2 regions of the Photobacterium sp. genome follow, and region 1 is predicted to be linked to the other one. Evidence: riboswitches for the same ligand, from Rfam matches in the RefSeq annotation. Region 1 holds a riboswitch; the other holds the start of a gene.
What was found. A riboswitch is a leader RNA that binds a small molecule or an ion and turns the genes downstream of it on or off. The one in region 1 is predicted to bind thiamine pyrophosphate.
Positions count from the first base shown of each region.

Region 2: linked by a shared signal. The riboswitch ahead of thiB (thiamine ABC transporter substrate binding subunit) and the one ahead of thiD (bifunctional hydroxymethylpyrimidine kinase/phosphomethylpyrimidine kinase) in region 1 are both predicted to bind thiamine pyrophosphate.

Region 1 covers NZ_JBVCPH010000008.1:195,158-202,678, forward strand. The annotation lists gene otnK (3-oxo-tetronate kinase) at 1-93, opposite strand, end outside; gene ltnD (L-threonate dehydrogenase) at 96-995, opposite strand; gene AC2204_RS11545 (DeoR/GlpR family DNA-binding transcription regulator) at 1,307-2,068, shown strand; TPP riboswitch at 2,343-2,441, shown strand; gene thiD (bifunctional hydroxymethylpyrimidine kinase/phosphomethylpyrimidine kinase) at 2,516-3,346, shown strand; gene AC2204_RS11555 (ABC transporter ATP-binding protein) at 3,378-4,148, shown strand; partial or broken gene AC2204_RS11560 (ABC transporter permease) at 4,177-4,905, shown strand; gene AC2204_RS11565 (ABC transporter substrate-binding protein) at 5,004-5,960, shown strand; gene AC2204_RS11570 (TenA family protein) at 6,050-6,733, shown strand; gene AC2204_RS11575 (glutathione S-transferase family protein) at 6,839-7,450, shown strand.
Region 2 covers NZ_JBVCPH010000012.1:104,461-111,981, reverse strand. The annotation lists gene thiQ (thiamine ABC transporter ATP-binding protein) at 1-461, opposite strand, end outside; gene thiP (thiamine/thiamine pyrophosphate ABC transporter permease ThiP) at 470-2,065, opposite strand; gene thiB (thiamine ABC transporter substrate binding subunit) at 2,147-3,136, opposite strand; TPP riboswitch at 3,235-3,349, opposite strand; gene AC2204_RS14210 (DUF547 domain-containing protein) at 3,423-4,205, opposite strand; gene leuD (3-isopropylmalate dehydratase small subunit) at 4,303-4,905, opposite strand; gene leuC (3-isopropylmalate dehydratase large subunit) at 4,923-6,359, opposite strand; gene leuB (3-isopropylmalate dehydrogenase) at 6,387-7,475, opposite strand.

The DNA of each region.
Region 1 (7,521 bases):
GTTTAATTGGATCGTACGCATGCCGTTTTCGACCAGGAAGCCGGCAATGTCGGTAGCACCTGTAAAGTCATCGGCAATGACACCTAATAACATGGCTATTTCTCCTTCTTCGGCAGTTCAATACCATCAAATATTTTGATGACGGCACTGTCATCTTCCTGTCCGTAACCGGCATTGCTGGCGCTGGTAAACATATTCAGTGCGGTGCTTGCTAACGGAAGGGGAAATTTCAGGCCTTGTGCGGTGTCGGCAACTAAACCCAGATCTTTGACAAAAAGATCGACCATGGATGCTGGTGTATAATCACCTTCAACAACATGTTTCATTCGATTTTCAAACATCCAGGAGTTACCGGCTGCATTTGTTACGACGTCATACATCAGATCCAGTGGAATATTAGCGCGAGCAGCTAATGCCATCGCTTCTGCGCCGGCGGCGATATGAACGCCAGCAAGAAGCTGGTGAATGATCTTAACGGTAGCGCCCATGCCAATTTCACTACCAATATTGTAAACCTTACCAGCGGTCGCATTGAGAACCGGCTGGAGTTTTATAAAGGCTTCTTCTGAGCCCGATGCCATAATTGTCATTTCACCCTGGCAGGCTTTTACTGCCCCGCCTGATACTGGCGCATCAAGCATGATAAGTTCAGACTCTGCCAACTTAGCTTCAATGTTTTTGGCGTCATCAGCTGAAATAGTGGCAGAAACCATGACTGCAGTACCTGGCCGAAGTTTATCGGCCAGACCATTTTCAAATAGCACTGACTTTGCTTGTTTTGCATTAACAACGAGAAGAAGAATGGCATCCAAATCTGCAGCAAAGTCAGCACAGTTATGGGATATATCTACCGCGCCTGCATTTTTCAACTCAGCCAGCGCATCAGTATTCAAATCAACACCATAAACATCCAGCCCGGCCTTAATACACGATTTTGCGGCCCCCATACCCATCGAGCCCAAACCAATCACGGCAATTGACTGTACTTTTTGTATATTCATACATCACCTTGTTAATTTTTGTTAATTTGTGTTGTTGTTTGTGATTCTATGGTATTTCCCTGACGTTAATCCAGCGCCTGCGTCACATTAATTAACATAGGCTGAATTTATTTGGTTATTTTTGTTAAGTTCATTTGCATCGTTAATACGTAGATATACGAAATTTCTTATAAATTTTTATATAAAACAAGAGTATGAATATTTATTCTTTGCTGAGACAGCCTCACATATATTCACATCGATAGTGATATAATGTTAAAATAAGTCAATTAGCCCGACTCAATACAACCGTAACGGAAAATCTTATGATCCCAGCAGAACGTCAACGTGCAATTCTGGCTCTACTCAGCAACCAAGAAGTTATAGGTATTCACGACCTGACACAGCAGTTGCAGGTTTCCCATATGACGATTCGTCGGGATATCGCTAAGCTAGAAGTTGATGGCCGTGTTATGTCGGTATCTGGTGGTGTTCAGCTGACAGAAATGATTCATTCTGAGTTATCTCATGATGTTAAAATCGGCCAGAACAACAATGAAAAAGCGGGCATCGGATTATATGCATCTAACCTTATTGAGCCTAATGCAACGATTTATCTTGATGCAGGTACGACAACATTAGAAATTGCTCATCATTTAGTGCATCGCGATGATTTACTGGTGGTGACCAATGATTTTGCAATTACGGCATTCTTACTGAATAATTCCGAATGTAACCTCTACCATACGGGTGGTAAGATCGATCGGATGAACCAGTCTTGTGTGGGTGAAAAAGCAGCGCGACTGCTGAATGAGATAAATATTGATCTTGCCTTTGTGTCAACGTCATCTTGGAGTCAGCGTGGGATCTCGACACCGAGTGAAGATAAGGTACTCGTTAAAAAAGCAGTTATTGCTTCCTCTCGGGTTAATTACTTAGTGAGTGATTCATCAAAGTACGGCAAAGTTGCAACTTTTCATGCTGTTGATATCGACAGCTTCGATAAAATTATTACTGACATCCATTTCCCTGCCAGTTGCATCCAGGGTTTATCTGAACGAGGAATTGAAGTTGTGACGGTTAAATAGGGATTATCCGATAATATAAACAGGTATTGTTCCCAAAGGCTTTGTCGAAAAAATATTGAAGTATAAGCATACAGATTTCCACCCAGCCAACCTCAAGATTTTCATTTACGCAAGAATTCCGCATCTTGAGATAACTTGGCTATAGCTGCAATGATGATTGACGCTGTTGAGCACCATAATAAAAATGGCCCCAAGCCAGAAAAAGGTGTTAGGATATATGCCTAAACGGTTTACATTTCACTTTTTAAGTGTGATTTAGATTGTTTATTGAACAAGTAGTTAGTCGGGGAGCCATAAGGCTGAGACCACTTCGGTGGGACCCGTTGAACCTGATCCAGTTAGCACTGGCGTAGGGAACTAACAGTAGTGCCCCCTCTGGCCACGATTTATGGCCTGCTCTTCACGGCACCTGTTGTTACCCCTGCGCAGCATTTTTTAGGGGTAGTCATGACAGCAACGTCGAAAACACCAATCACACTGACCATCGCGGGTTCTGACAGCGGAGGCGGTGCCGGCATCCAAGCCGATATCAAAGCGATTTCTGCAACTGGCGGTTATGCCTGCTCAGTGATCACCGCACTTACAGCCCAGAACACCCTCGGTGTATCAGCCATATTCCCTGTTTCCCCAGAATTTGTCGAACAGCAACTTGATGCGGTATTTACCGACTTAGATGTTAAAGCAGTAAAAATCGGTATGCTGAGTGATGCCACGATCATTCGCGCTGTGGCGAACAAACTACGCCAGTATCAGCCTGCGTATCTGGTTCTCGATCCGGTGATGGTGGCCACCAGCGGTGACTTACTCTTACAGCAAGAAGCCATCTCAACCCTGAAAGAAGCACTGATCCCGCTGGCCGATGTGATCACCCCTAACCTGCCCGAAGCCGCTGCCCTGCTTAACTGCGAGCGTCCCACCACTGAAAGTGACATGGTAACCATGACTGAGGCACTTCGTCATCTGGGGGCTAAATCGGTATTGTTAAAAGGCGGGCATCTGGAACAAGAAGAAAATAGTACCGACCTTCTGATTGTGGCCGATGATGTGCATCGGTTGAGTACCAAGCGCATTGCCACCCGGAATACCCATGGCACAGGTTGTACCCTGTCGGCGGCAATCGCTTCTTATCTTGCGCAAGGTTATCCATTGCTCGACGCGGTAACCCATGGCAAAAACTATATATCGCAAGCAATCCTTCATGCTGATGAGCTGGAAATTGGTTCCGGTCATGGCCCCGTGCACCATTTCTTTGCTGGTCATTTCACCCCTGACGCGTAACTAAAAAATAACGGAGCATGACGGTAATACTATGACGGTTGCAATATCGGCAATACCCGGGGTTGAGGTGACGCTAACACACGGCCAGATCCATTATCACACCAGCCCGTTTCCACTGTTTGCAAACTTAAGTCTAACCCTGCCGAAAGGTAAATGGACCTGTATTCTCGGCAAAAGTGGCTGTGGTAAAACCTCCCTTTTACGCCTGTTGGCTGGTTTGCTGGATGACAAAGCACAGTGGCAAGGTGAAATAACAACATGTGATGGGAAAACACCAGCAAGCCAGGTGGCCTATATGGCACAACAAGATTTACTACTGCCCTGGCTGAGTGTAATAGAGAACGTCTGTTTCAGTATTCGTTTAATGAAAGGCAAGCCGAATGCCGATGAGAAAGCGCGCGCGCTCGATCTGTTACACAGAGTCGGCCTCGCCGAATATGCCAGTGCTTATCCCGATAGCCTATCTGGCGGAATGCGCCAACGTGTCGCTTTGGCCAGAACCCTGATGCAGGATAAACCACTGCTGTTAATGGACGAACCTTTCTCGGCCCTCGACGCTGTTACCCGCCATAAACTACAGAACCTCGCGGCTGAGTTGCTGGCTGATAAAACCGTTTTGCTGATCACCCATGATCCGCAAGAAGCGCTGCGCTTGGGTCATCAAATATTGCTGATGACGGGAACTCCCGCTGCTGTCCGTTCACTCCCGGCACCGTCATCAGCACCTCCTCGCCAATTTGATGCTGAACTGGCGACATTACAACAAAAAATTATCGAGCAACTGGAGCAGGATTATGGCTGACTTACAATCGTCTCCCCACCCACTGCCTCGCATGATTATCAGCAGCGCAGTGATCCTCGGGGTATGGCAACTGACTGTCGTAACATTTCAATTACCGAGTTTTATCTTACCGGGCCCGATAGCTGTACTCGACAAGCTTATCCAGCGCCATGACGTTCTGCTCAATCACACCTGGGTTACCGCCGCTGAAGTGCTACTGGGTTTATTGCTAGGCCTGTCAATGGGCCTGTTTTTTGCTCTGCAGATGCTGCTCTTTGATCCGCTGCGTCGCTGGTTGCTACCTGTGTTAATTGCCAGCCAGGCAATTCCTGTCTTTGCCATCGCACCTATTCTGATGCTATGGCTGGGGTATGGCATTACCTCCAAAGTCGTGATGGCGGCATTGATCATCTTTTTCCCTGTGACCACCTGTTGTTACGACGGATTAAGGCACACACCTTCCGGCTATCTGGATCTGGCTAAAACCATGGGCGCTTCAAAATGGCAACTGCTGTGGCATGTACGCTTACCTGCAGCTTTACCCGCGCTGGCATCGGGGATCCGTGTTGCGGTTGTTGTCGCGCCAATTGGTGCCGTTGTCGGTGAATGGGTGGGCTCCAGTGAAGGGCTGGGCTACCTGATGTTGCAAGCCAATGCCCGCATGATGATCGATGAAATGTTTGCCGCTTTGTTGATCCTGGCTACTTTTTCAATCGGCTTGTACTTTGCTGCCGATTTACTGCTTAAGCGAGCGATACCATGGCAATCCAAACAATGAATGGAACCGCAAAATTAACCTAATATTTCAAACTCATAGCAATATGAAAAACAACGTAAAACCACCTCAATACTAATGAAATAAAAAGGACATTAACCTTGAAAAAAATACTGGCTAAAAGCCTGATTTCTCTGGCGCTTTCCACCTCTGTCTTTAGTGCTCCCGCTTTTAGCGCACCAACTAAAAACATGACGTTAATGCTCGACTGGTTCGTCAACCCGAATCATGGCCCGATTGTCATCGCAAAAGAGAACGGTCTTTTCAACGACCAAGGACTGAACATCACCATCCAGGAGCCGGCGGATCCAAGTATGCCGGCCAAATTGGTGGCAGCGGGCAAAGTTGACTTAGCAGTGTCTTACCAAACCAGCCTCACGATAGATGTTGCAGCCGGTCTGCCTTTGATCCGCTCTGCCACATTGATAGCAGCACCACTGAATACATTGATGGTACTGGACAACAACAAAATCAACTCACTGGCAGATTTGAAAGGAAGGAAAATAGGTATCGCCATCGCTGGTAACGAAGAAGCGACGATCGGTACTATGCTCAATAGCGAAGGCGTCGACTATAAAGATGTTCAAATCATCAATGTTGGCTGGGCACTGTCATCATCACTGGCATCTGGCAAAGTCGATGCTATCTGGGGCGGGCTGCGTAACTTTGAGACTAATCAGCTTGAGCTGGAAGGCTACAAAGCCAAGGCGTTCTTCCCCGAAGAGCACGGTGTACCGTCATACGATGAGCTAATCGTCGTCGCGAACAAAAACAGCTATGACCGAGACATACTGAAAAAATTCAACCGGGCTCTTGAACTGGCAACCCAGTACATCATCAACCACCCCGATCAGGCATGGGAAGAGTTTGTCGCTTACTCTCCCGACACACTTAACAACGAACTGAACCGCCGTGCATGGCGTGACACCCTGCCTCGTTTCGCACTGCGTCCGTCAGCCGTTGATGAAGCGCGTTACGATGACTTCGCACAATTTATGTATCAGCACAAAATCATTGATAACGCACCGCGAGCGAAGGATTACGTACCGACACTGTAATTGTCGGTTTCACCGCCTTGCAATAATCACTCTATCGGGGCTCCGGCACTCAGTACGAAGCCCATCGTTATGCTAAAAGGTTAAATCAAATGAATCATCAGGATCTAATTCGCGCTTGTCATCAAACCTGGATTGACTATACGCAACACAGCTTTGTAGATCAGCTTGCGAGCGGACAACTACACAATGAGGCTTACCTGCACTATCTGAAACAGGATTTTCTTTTCTTAAAGCATTATGCCCGCGCCTATGCGCTGGCAATTTACAAGGCGCAGACCTTAGAAGAAATGCGTGCACCATTGCCGGGTTTACATGCCCTTATCGAAAATGAAACCTGCCACCATATGACCTACTGCGCGCAATGGGGATTGACTGAAAGAGATATGGAAGCTGAGCAGGAAGATTTTGGCACCGTTGCATACACGCGCTATGTACTTGAAACCGGCATGGCGGGTGACCTGGTTGATCTGTACGTTGCCCTCGCACCATGTGCCATTGGTTATGCAGAGATTGGCCAGCAGCTGCTCAAAGATGAAAGGACGGTGATGGAAGGGAATCCCTATTATAGCTGGATCGAGCTATACAGTAGTGACGATTTCCAGAACGGTGCTAAATCTGGCATGGAACGTCTCGATTTAATGATCGCTGACACTCCACTAAACAGCCCGCGCGGTCAGCGTTTATGCGAAATATTCAAGACGGCGACCCGTATGGAAGTCGCCTTCTGGCAGCAAGGCTTAAATGCCGTTAAAGCTGAATGCCGTTCCGCATAAGAGGCTAACCAACCTTAAGCATCTAAAATTCAATCCATTTCTTGACTATTCGCTCGGCAATTGCATAAGTTATAATCTAGCCGAACATCAGATAAAGGGAACAACATGAAGATTTACGAACTGGCTCCCGCTCCAAGTGCTCGCCGGGTAAGTATTTTCCTGGCTGAAAAAGGAATTGAAATCGACCGGGTTAACGTTGATATTCGTGGCGGTGAAAACCTCTTTGATGAGTTCAAAGCCAAAAGCATCAATGGCCGCATTCCGGTTTTAGAATTAGATGACGGCACGACGATCTGCGAGTCCATTGCCATATGTCGTTATTTCGATGAAATGTACCCATCCACTCCCTCTCTTTTCGGTGATACCCCGCAAGAACGAGCGAAGGTAGAAATGTGGCAACGTATCGTCGAGTTTCAAGGGCTGTATACGGCCATGCAGGCATTCCGAAACATTAGCGGGATCTATAAAGACAGAGAGAATTGCGTTGAAAGCTGGGGGCATGAATCACGCCAGCGGGTGGTTGAATTCCTGCCGACACTCGATGCACAGTTAGCGAACTCGGCTTATATCGCAGGAAACAAGTTTTCTGTTGCCGACATCACCGCTTTTGTGATGTGCGGTTTTATTACGAACCTCGAAATTACCATTGATGAAATGTTCCCTCATATTCAAGATTGGTACGAACGCGTTTCACAACGGCCCTCGATACAAAGATAAAAACGGCTCCTGGTTGATATCAGGTACTCAAAAACCAGACCCCGCAGACAAAACAGTGATTTTTGTCTGCG
Region 2 (7,521 bases), on a different contig from region 1:
ATCAGGCAGCGTGCCAGCGCCACCCGCTGTTTCTGCCCGCCGGAGAGTTGTTCCGGCAGGCGGTCGAGATACTTGCTTATTCCCACCCGAGATGCCGCGACGACTATATTCTCTTTATCTTCCCGGCTTAGCTTTAATCCGGGGTGGATCCCAAGGCCGATGTTTTCAAACACTGTAAGGTGGGGGAACAGGTTGTGATCCTGAAACAAAATGGAGAGCGGACGCTCGGCGGGCGTTTGGCTTGTTATCGGCTGCCCGGCAATGTGCAATTCACCGCTGTCAGGGTTAAGAAAACCCGCCACCATGGCTAACAAGGTACTTTTCCCGGCTCCGCTAGGGCCGATCAATGCCACGATATCGCCTTTTTCAGCCTGCAGGTCGAATACCATAGGTTGTATTCTATTCTGGGCTGACTGGCCGGGGTGTACATAGTGGTGACATAAGTGATTGAGTTTGAGCATGATGACTTCTACTTTTTATGATCAGAAATAAGAACTTTCTCGACCAAGGTAAATAATCCGAGGCTGAGTAATAGCAGCAGCAAGGCCGCCACGGCTGCGGCATCCATCTGATAACTTCCCAACAGCTGAAACAGATACAGAGGAAGGGTCTGGAAATCCTGACTGCCAAATAAGGCGATAGCCCCTAAATCACCGAGCGAGAGCACAAAACCGATCGCCAGAGCCTGGGCGATCGGTTTGCGCAGGGCGCGCCACTCAACCAGCCGCAGGCGTGACAGGCCGCTCATTCCCAGGCTCTGGCACAATGGATTGTATTGCTGAGCGACATGGAGCATTGGCTGGCTCAGGGTTTTTATCACATATGGCAGAGCCATTAACGCATTGACGAAGATAATCACCCAAAGAGCGGTGGCAAAGACATCGGTATACTGGCGCAGCAGCAAAAAGATCCCGGTGCTGAGCACTAAGCTGGGGGTAACCAGAATAATGGTGCCGAGCAGTTCTATTCCATCAGCACGAAGTCTTTTATTGTGCAGGCGCCAGTGGCGACTGGTCAGTAAGATAGCGAGACCACTGAAGACGGCGATCAGGCAGGAAACCACCGCGATCCTGAGTGAATTTGCGATGGCTTGCCACAGCGCGGGCTCGGCCAGTTGCTGGGGAAGTTTACTGTTGAGCCCGGCACCAATGACGGCGAGTAAGGGCGGCAGAACGAGCAGCAGGGCTAGGCTGATCCAGCTCCAGTCCCAGATTTTTGCCCGTCGATTGTCGAGATAATTAGGTTGGTGCTCTGCCACCGAGCCCGTCAGGGTTGAAAGTGGTTTCGCAAATCGCAGGGTGAATAACACTAGGCTGCAGCAAATCAGCATTTGCCACAACGCCAGAACGGCTCCGGCTGCCAGGTCGAAGTCATAGCGCAACGCCTGATAAATTGCCAGCTCGATGGTGGTGGCTTTTGGCCCGCCGCCCAGTGACATAATCACCGCAAAACTGGTAAAGCAGAGCATGAAAACCAGACCAATCACATGAGGCAGCTGTTGCCTTAAGCGCGGCCAGGCAATTAGGCGGAACTTACTCCAGCCCGTAATACCCAGATGGGCTGCCAGTTTATGCTGTTCAAAAGGGATCCCTTCGATACTTTGCAGTAACAGACGGGTGGCTAACGGTAAGTTAAGGAACACATGCGCCAGCAAAATGCCGTTTAAGCCATAAAGGTTAAACGGTAGCGGCTGCTGCCAGATGCCCAGTATGGCAGCCAGCAGGCCGCTTTTGCCGTAAATCGCCAGCAGGCCAAAGACCGCAACCAGTACCGGTAGCACCAGAGTCATCGCAAATAACCGCAGCAATAAGCTACGGCCGAAAAACTGCCGACGCGACAGCGCATAGGCAACCGGAATAGCCGGCATTACGCTGAGCAAGGTCGAGAGCAAAGCCTGATAAAAGCTGAATCCCGCCACGTGGCGCAGATAGGGGTCTTGCCAGATCTTCAGAGAGTCAAAGTCGGTCGCCTGACTGATCAACGCGGTGATGGCACTGATCACCACGATGGCGATCAGCCCGGCGGTGATCATGCCGGGCAGTGAAGCACGAAAACGGGTATTCAAAAGTCAGTGACCATTATTGATAATATTCTTTTTTTGTAAGCGCTCTTCAGTCAGAGCGCTCAGTGGAGGGATGTAGCAGCGCTATTGCGTAAGGGCATTCTGCCATTCGCGGATCCAGCCGCGACGTTGTGATGCCACTTCCTTTGCACTGAATTGCAAGGCTTTCTCGGGCAGGGTTAATTGCTCAAAACCTGCCGGTAATGCTTGTTTGGTGACAGGGTACATCCAGTTACCGGTTGGCATTGCAGACTGGAACTCATCACTCAGAATAAACGTCATGAACTGATCGGCCAGTTTGGCATTTGGACTGTTTTTCAGCTTAGCCGCCACTTCAACCTGCATGTAGTGACCTTCACTGAATTCTGCGGCCCGGTATTTGATCTCTTTGTCAGCAATGATGTGATAAGCCGGAGACGTGGTGTAAGACAGCACCATGTCAGATTCCCCTTTAAGGAACATGTTGTAAGCTTCAGACCAGCCCTTGGTGACGGTGACTGTTTTCTTTGCCAGCTGCTGCCAGGCATCGGTTGCCTTATCGCCATAGACCGACTTCATCCACAGCATCAGGCCTTGCCCCGGTGTCGACGTGCGGGGATCTTGATAGATCACGCTGATATCATCACGTTGGATCAGCTCTGCCAGGCTCTTGGGCGGGTTAGTTAGCTTTTCCGAGTCATAGACAAAGGCAAAATAGCCGTAGTCGTACGGAACAAAGGTTGTATCACTCCAGCCATTGGGGAGGTCAACGGCACCGGTATCGACATTATGTACGGCCAGTAAGCCTGTTTGCTTGGCTTCCGCCATCAGGTTGTTATCTAACCCCAGCAAGATGTCCGCTTTGGTGCTGCGGCCTTCCAGGCGGACACGGTTTAGGATCGACACCCCGTCATCAAGGGCGACGAACTCAAGGTTACAATTGCATTGGGCTTCAAAGGCTTTTTCGATGGCCGGGCCCGGTCCCCAGTCTGATGCAAATGAGCTGTAGGTATAGACCGTTAAGGTATTGTCACTGGCCCATGCCGAGCTTGCGGCTAATAAAGACAGAGAAAGAATTGGTAGTCGTTTTTTCACGATGCGCTCCTGATGCCCAACATCCTGCGGGACAATTATTTCAAGTGAGCGAAGGTTGAGAAGGTGTTGTCTGATGCTTTTGCTCTGGTAAAACAAGCAGCGGCTATTTTCTCAATTCCTACGCCAGTATGACCTGGTTCAGGTTCAATGGGTTCTGCGTCAGCAATCTCAGCCTTAGTTGCTTAAACAACATCGACTCCCCAATGAGAACGGTAGCTATTGTAATGCGCTAAGCAGTCTGTTGCCAGCGTAATACGCCTGTGCTGATTTAATGGCGTGCACTGTCTTATTCTGTTTCATTCAGCGCCCAGTCGTAATCATAGCTGATGTGGTTAAGTTCCACTGGAGCCCCTTTCCAGTATTGATTCAGGTGATTTTGCAGTGCGGCCTTATTACCAAAATCCTCGCCATACCAGTCATAGATAGAGGAAAGGCGGACTTTATCGCCTGTCAGCTGAACGCCCTTGGTGCTGTTCACAAAGCGGATGGCGGCCTGGTCAAGTAAGTCTTCGCTATTGCTGGCAGTAAAGGCCTGAGGCTGAAGATCCGGGCACCCCAGGCTGGCACAATTGACGACATAATGGATACGCGGATCTTGCCAGATCGGGCGTAAAATACGGTGCTCTATGTCATTGAGTGACAATTGTTTGCCATTGATGGTGATCAGATCCTCATCCCAAGGTCCGAAAGTGAAGAACCCACCCAGTTTGGTGATCGATTTCAGCGGGTAATTATCCAGGATCAGTCGGACGGTGAGCGCATTGTAGAGGTTAACCCAGTAGGCAAATTGCTCGCTTTTTCGATACTTAAGGGGATCGCTGGCGGTGAGGGAGCGGATATAGCGGTCAAGATCCCACTTATCATTGGCGGAAACTGCGCGGTAGCGAAACAACGTCTGCTGAGGTTGCTGCACGAGATACTTGTCCAGCAGTTGTTGCCAGAGGACATGGGAAACTGCGGTGCTATTGGCTTCATTGCTTTGCTGCCAGTAAGGCCACAGATCGGCTTTTGGGGCTGCCCAAAGACTATTCGACACCATTAACAGGCATAGCGAAAGTAAGGTGCGCATCGTTGTTCCCTTATTGTGGCTAAAAGCTAGCATTCAACGGCTTAGGTATAAAGAAAAGGCGCTCAGACAGAGCGCCTTGGGTTAGTGATTGCTTACGTTAAACAAGAAATGACGGAATGTTGTTTTCGTATTCCGTGATTTCGTCTTCATGCTGCAGGGTCAGACCAATGTTATCAAGGCCGTTCAGCAAGCAGTGGCGACGGAATTCATCAATTTCGAATGAATACGACTTGCCGTTAGCGGTCACTGACATCGCTTCCAGATCGACGGTGATCTCGGCACCTTCGTTAGCTTCAACGTAGTGGAATAGCTCATCGACTTCCTGCTCTGTCAGGCGAACCGGCACCATTTGGTTGTTGATTGAGTTGCCATAGAAAATATCGGCAAAGCTGGGCGCAATCATCACTTGAATGCCGTAATCAGCCAGTGCCCATGGGGCATGTTCACGGGATGAGCCACAACCGAAGTTTTCCCGAGCCAGCAGGATACTGGCTCCCTGATAACGCGGGTAGTTCATCACAAACTCCGGATTCGGTTGCTCGCCGGCATCATCTAAAAAGCGCCAGTCATGGAACAGGTGCTTACCAAACCCTGTGCGTGTTACTTTTTGCAAAAACTGCTTAGGAATGATCGCATCGGTATCAATATTCGCGGTATCAAGTGGAACCACTAATCCTGTGTGCTGTTTAAAACCTGTCATTGTTCGTTCCTTCCTGATTAAGCCGTTGCGTTATCTAAGTCGCGGATATCAACAAAGTGGCCGGCACATGCTGCTGCCGCAGCCATTGCCGGACTCACCAGATGCGTTCGACCATCACGACCCTGGCGACCTTCGAAGTTACGGTTACTGGTTGACGCACAGCGCTCTTTTGGCCCTAAACGGTCATTGTTCATCGCCAGACACATTGAGCAACCCGGCAGGCGCCATTCAAACCCGGCTTCAATGAAGATTTTATCCAGCCCTTCTTTCTCAGCTTGGGCTTTTACTTGTTCCGATCCCGGAACCACCAGAGCCTGAACACTGGCTGCGACTTTGCGCCCTTTGGCAATCGCCGCCGCTGCACGCATGTCTTCGATTCGAGAGTTGGTGCAAGAACCGATAAAGACTTTATCGATGTTGAAGTCAGATAATTTCTTGCCTGCTTCTAACCCCATGTAGGCCAGTGCTTTTTCTGCTGAGGTTTTATCTACTTGATCGGTGAAGTTGTCAGGGCCTGGTATTAATTCATCAATAGCAATAACTTGACCCGGATTGGTTCCCCAGGTGACTTGAGGTTTGATCGCTTTTGCATCTAAGGTCACAACGGCATCAAACTCAGCGTCATCATCGGTTTTCAGGCTCTTCCAGTATTCGACTGCCGCTTCATAGTTCGCACCGACAGGGGCAAACTTACGATCTTTAATGTAGTCAAAGGTGGTCTGGTCCGGGGCGATCAGACCGGCTTTTGCACCCAGTTCAATGGCCATGTTACAGACGGTCATACGCCCCTCCATGGTCAGATCGGTGATGGCTTCACCGCAGAACTCCACCACATACCCGGTACCGCCAGATGCGGTGGTTTTACCGATAATCGCCAGCACGATGTCTTTGGCCGTAATGCCTTCAGCAACCTTGCCTCTGACTTCGATTTTCATCGTTTTAGCCCGGTCCTGCTTCAGGGTCTGTGTTGCCAGTACATGCTCGACTTCTGATGTGCCGATACCAAATGCCAGGGAGCCAAATGCACCGTGGGTGGCGGTGTGCGAGTCACCACAGACAATGGTCATACCCGGCAGGGTGATCCCCAGCTCAGGCCCCATGACGTGGACAATGCCTTGATATTTATGGTTCAGGTCATATAGGGTGACACCAAACTCTTGACAGTTTTTTGCTAGTGTTTCCATCTGGATCCGAGCCATTTCACCCGATGCATTAATGTCTTTGGTCTGGGTTGAAACGTTGTGATCCATCGTCGCGAAAGTCTTGCCGATCTGGCGAACTTTACGGCCCTTTTCACGCAAGCCATCAAAAGCTTGCGGTGAGGTAACTTCATGGACCAGATGGCGATCGATATACAGAATCGGGGTTTCACCTTCAGCTGCTACCGCGACGTGGGCATCGTAGACTTTTTCATACAGTGTTTTTGATGTTCCGTTTTTTGCTTTTACAGACATGCTCAATGCTCCTTGAATCGGTGGTGCTTAGGCTTGGCGAATGTATGCAGCGATTTTATCGCCCATTTCGCTGGTACTCAGTGCTTCCCCTTTGCCGGCTAGGTCGGCGGTAAGCTCGCCGGCTTCAAGTGCTTGAGATACGGCTTGTTCAATGGCACGTGCGGCTTGTTCTTCACCCAAGCTGTAACGCAGCATCAGGGCTGCAGATAAGATCTGCGCGACCGGGTTAGCAATGTTCTTCCCCGCGATATCCGGCGCTGACCCGCCGGCCGGCTCATACATACCGAACTTGTCCTGGTTCAGGCTGGCCGAAGGCAGCATGCCCATTGAACCGGTGATCATTGCGCATTCGTCAGAGATGATGTCACCAAAGATGTTTGAGCAGAGCATCACGTCGAACTGTGACGGATCTTTGATCAGCTGCATGGTCGCATTATCGATGTACATGTGGTTCAGCGTGACATCCGGGTACTCTTTTGCCACTTCCTCGACGACTTCACGCCATAGAATAGAGCTCTGCAGTACATTGGCTTTGTCGATTGAGTAGACGTTTTTATCGCGCAGCCGTGCCGATTCAAAGGCAATACGCGCAATACGCTCGATTTCGTAGCGGTGGTAAACTTCCGTATCAAATGCTTTCTCTTGCGGGCCTTCGCCTTCCCGCCCTTTTGGTTGGCCGAAGTAGATACCGCCGGTCAGCTCACGGACAACCACAATATCGAAACCACGTTCGGAGATATCGGCACGCAATGGCGAGAAGCTTTCTAAGCCGCTGTGAATTTGTGCCGGACGCAGGTTGCAGAACAGCTGGAAATGCTTCCGCAACGGCAGTAACGCCCCACGCTCAGGCTGATCGTTTGGTGGCAGGTGTTCCCATTTCGGGCCACCGACAGAGCCAAACAGAATCGCATCTGATGCTTCACAGCCTTGCATGGTTGATTCGGGAAGCGGACAGCCATGGTTGTCAATCGCAATACCGCCGACATCGTGCTCTGAACGCTCTAGAGTGAAACCGAACTTTTCTTCAATCGCATCCATTACTTTATGCGCCTGTTGCATGACTTCCGGGCCTATACCGTCGCCCGGTAGAACCGCTATTTTATATGTACCTGCCATGGTTATGCTGTCTCCATTTTTGATTTCTGTTTTCGTTAACTTGCAT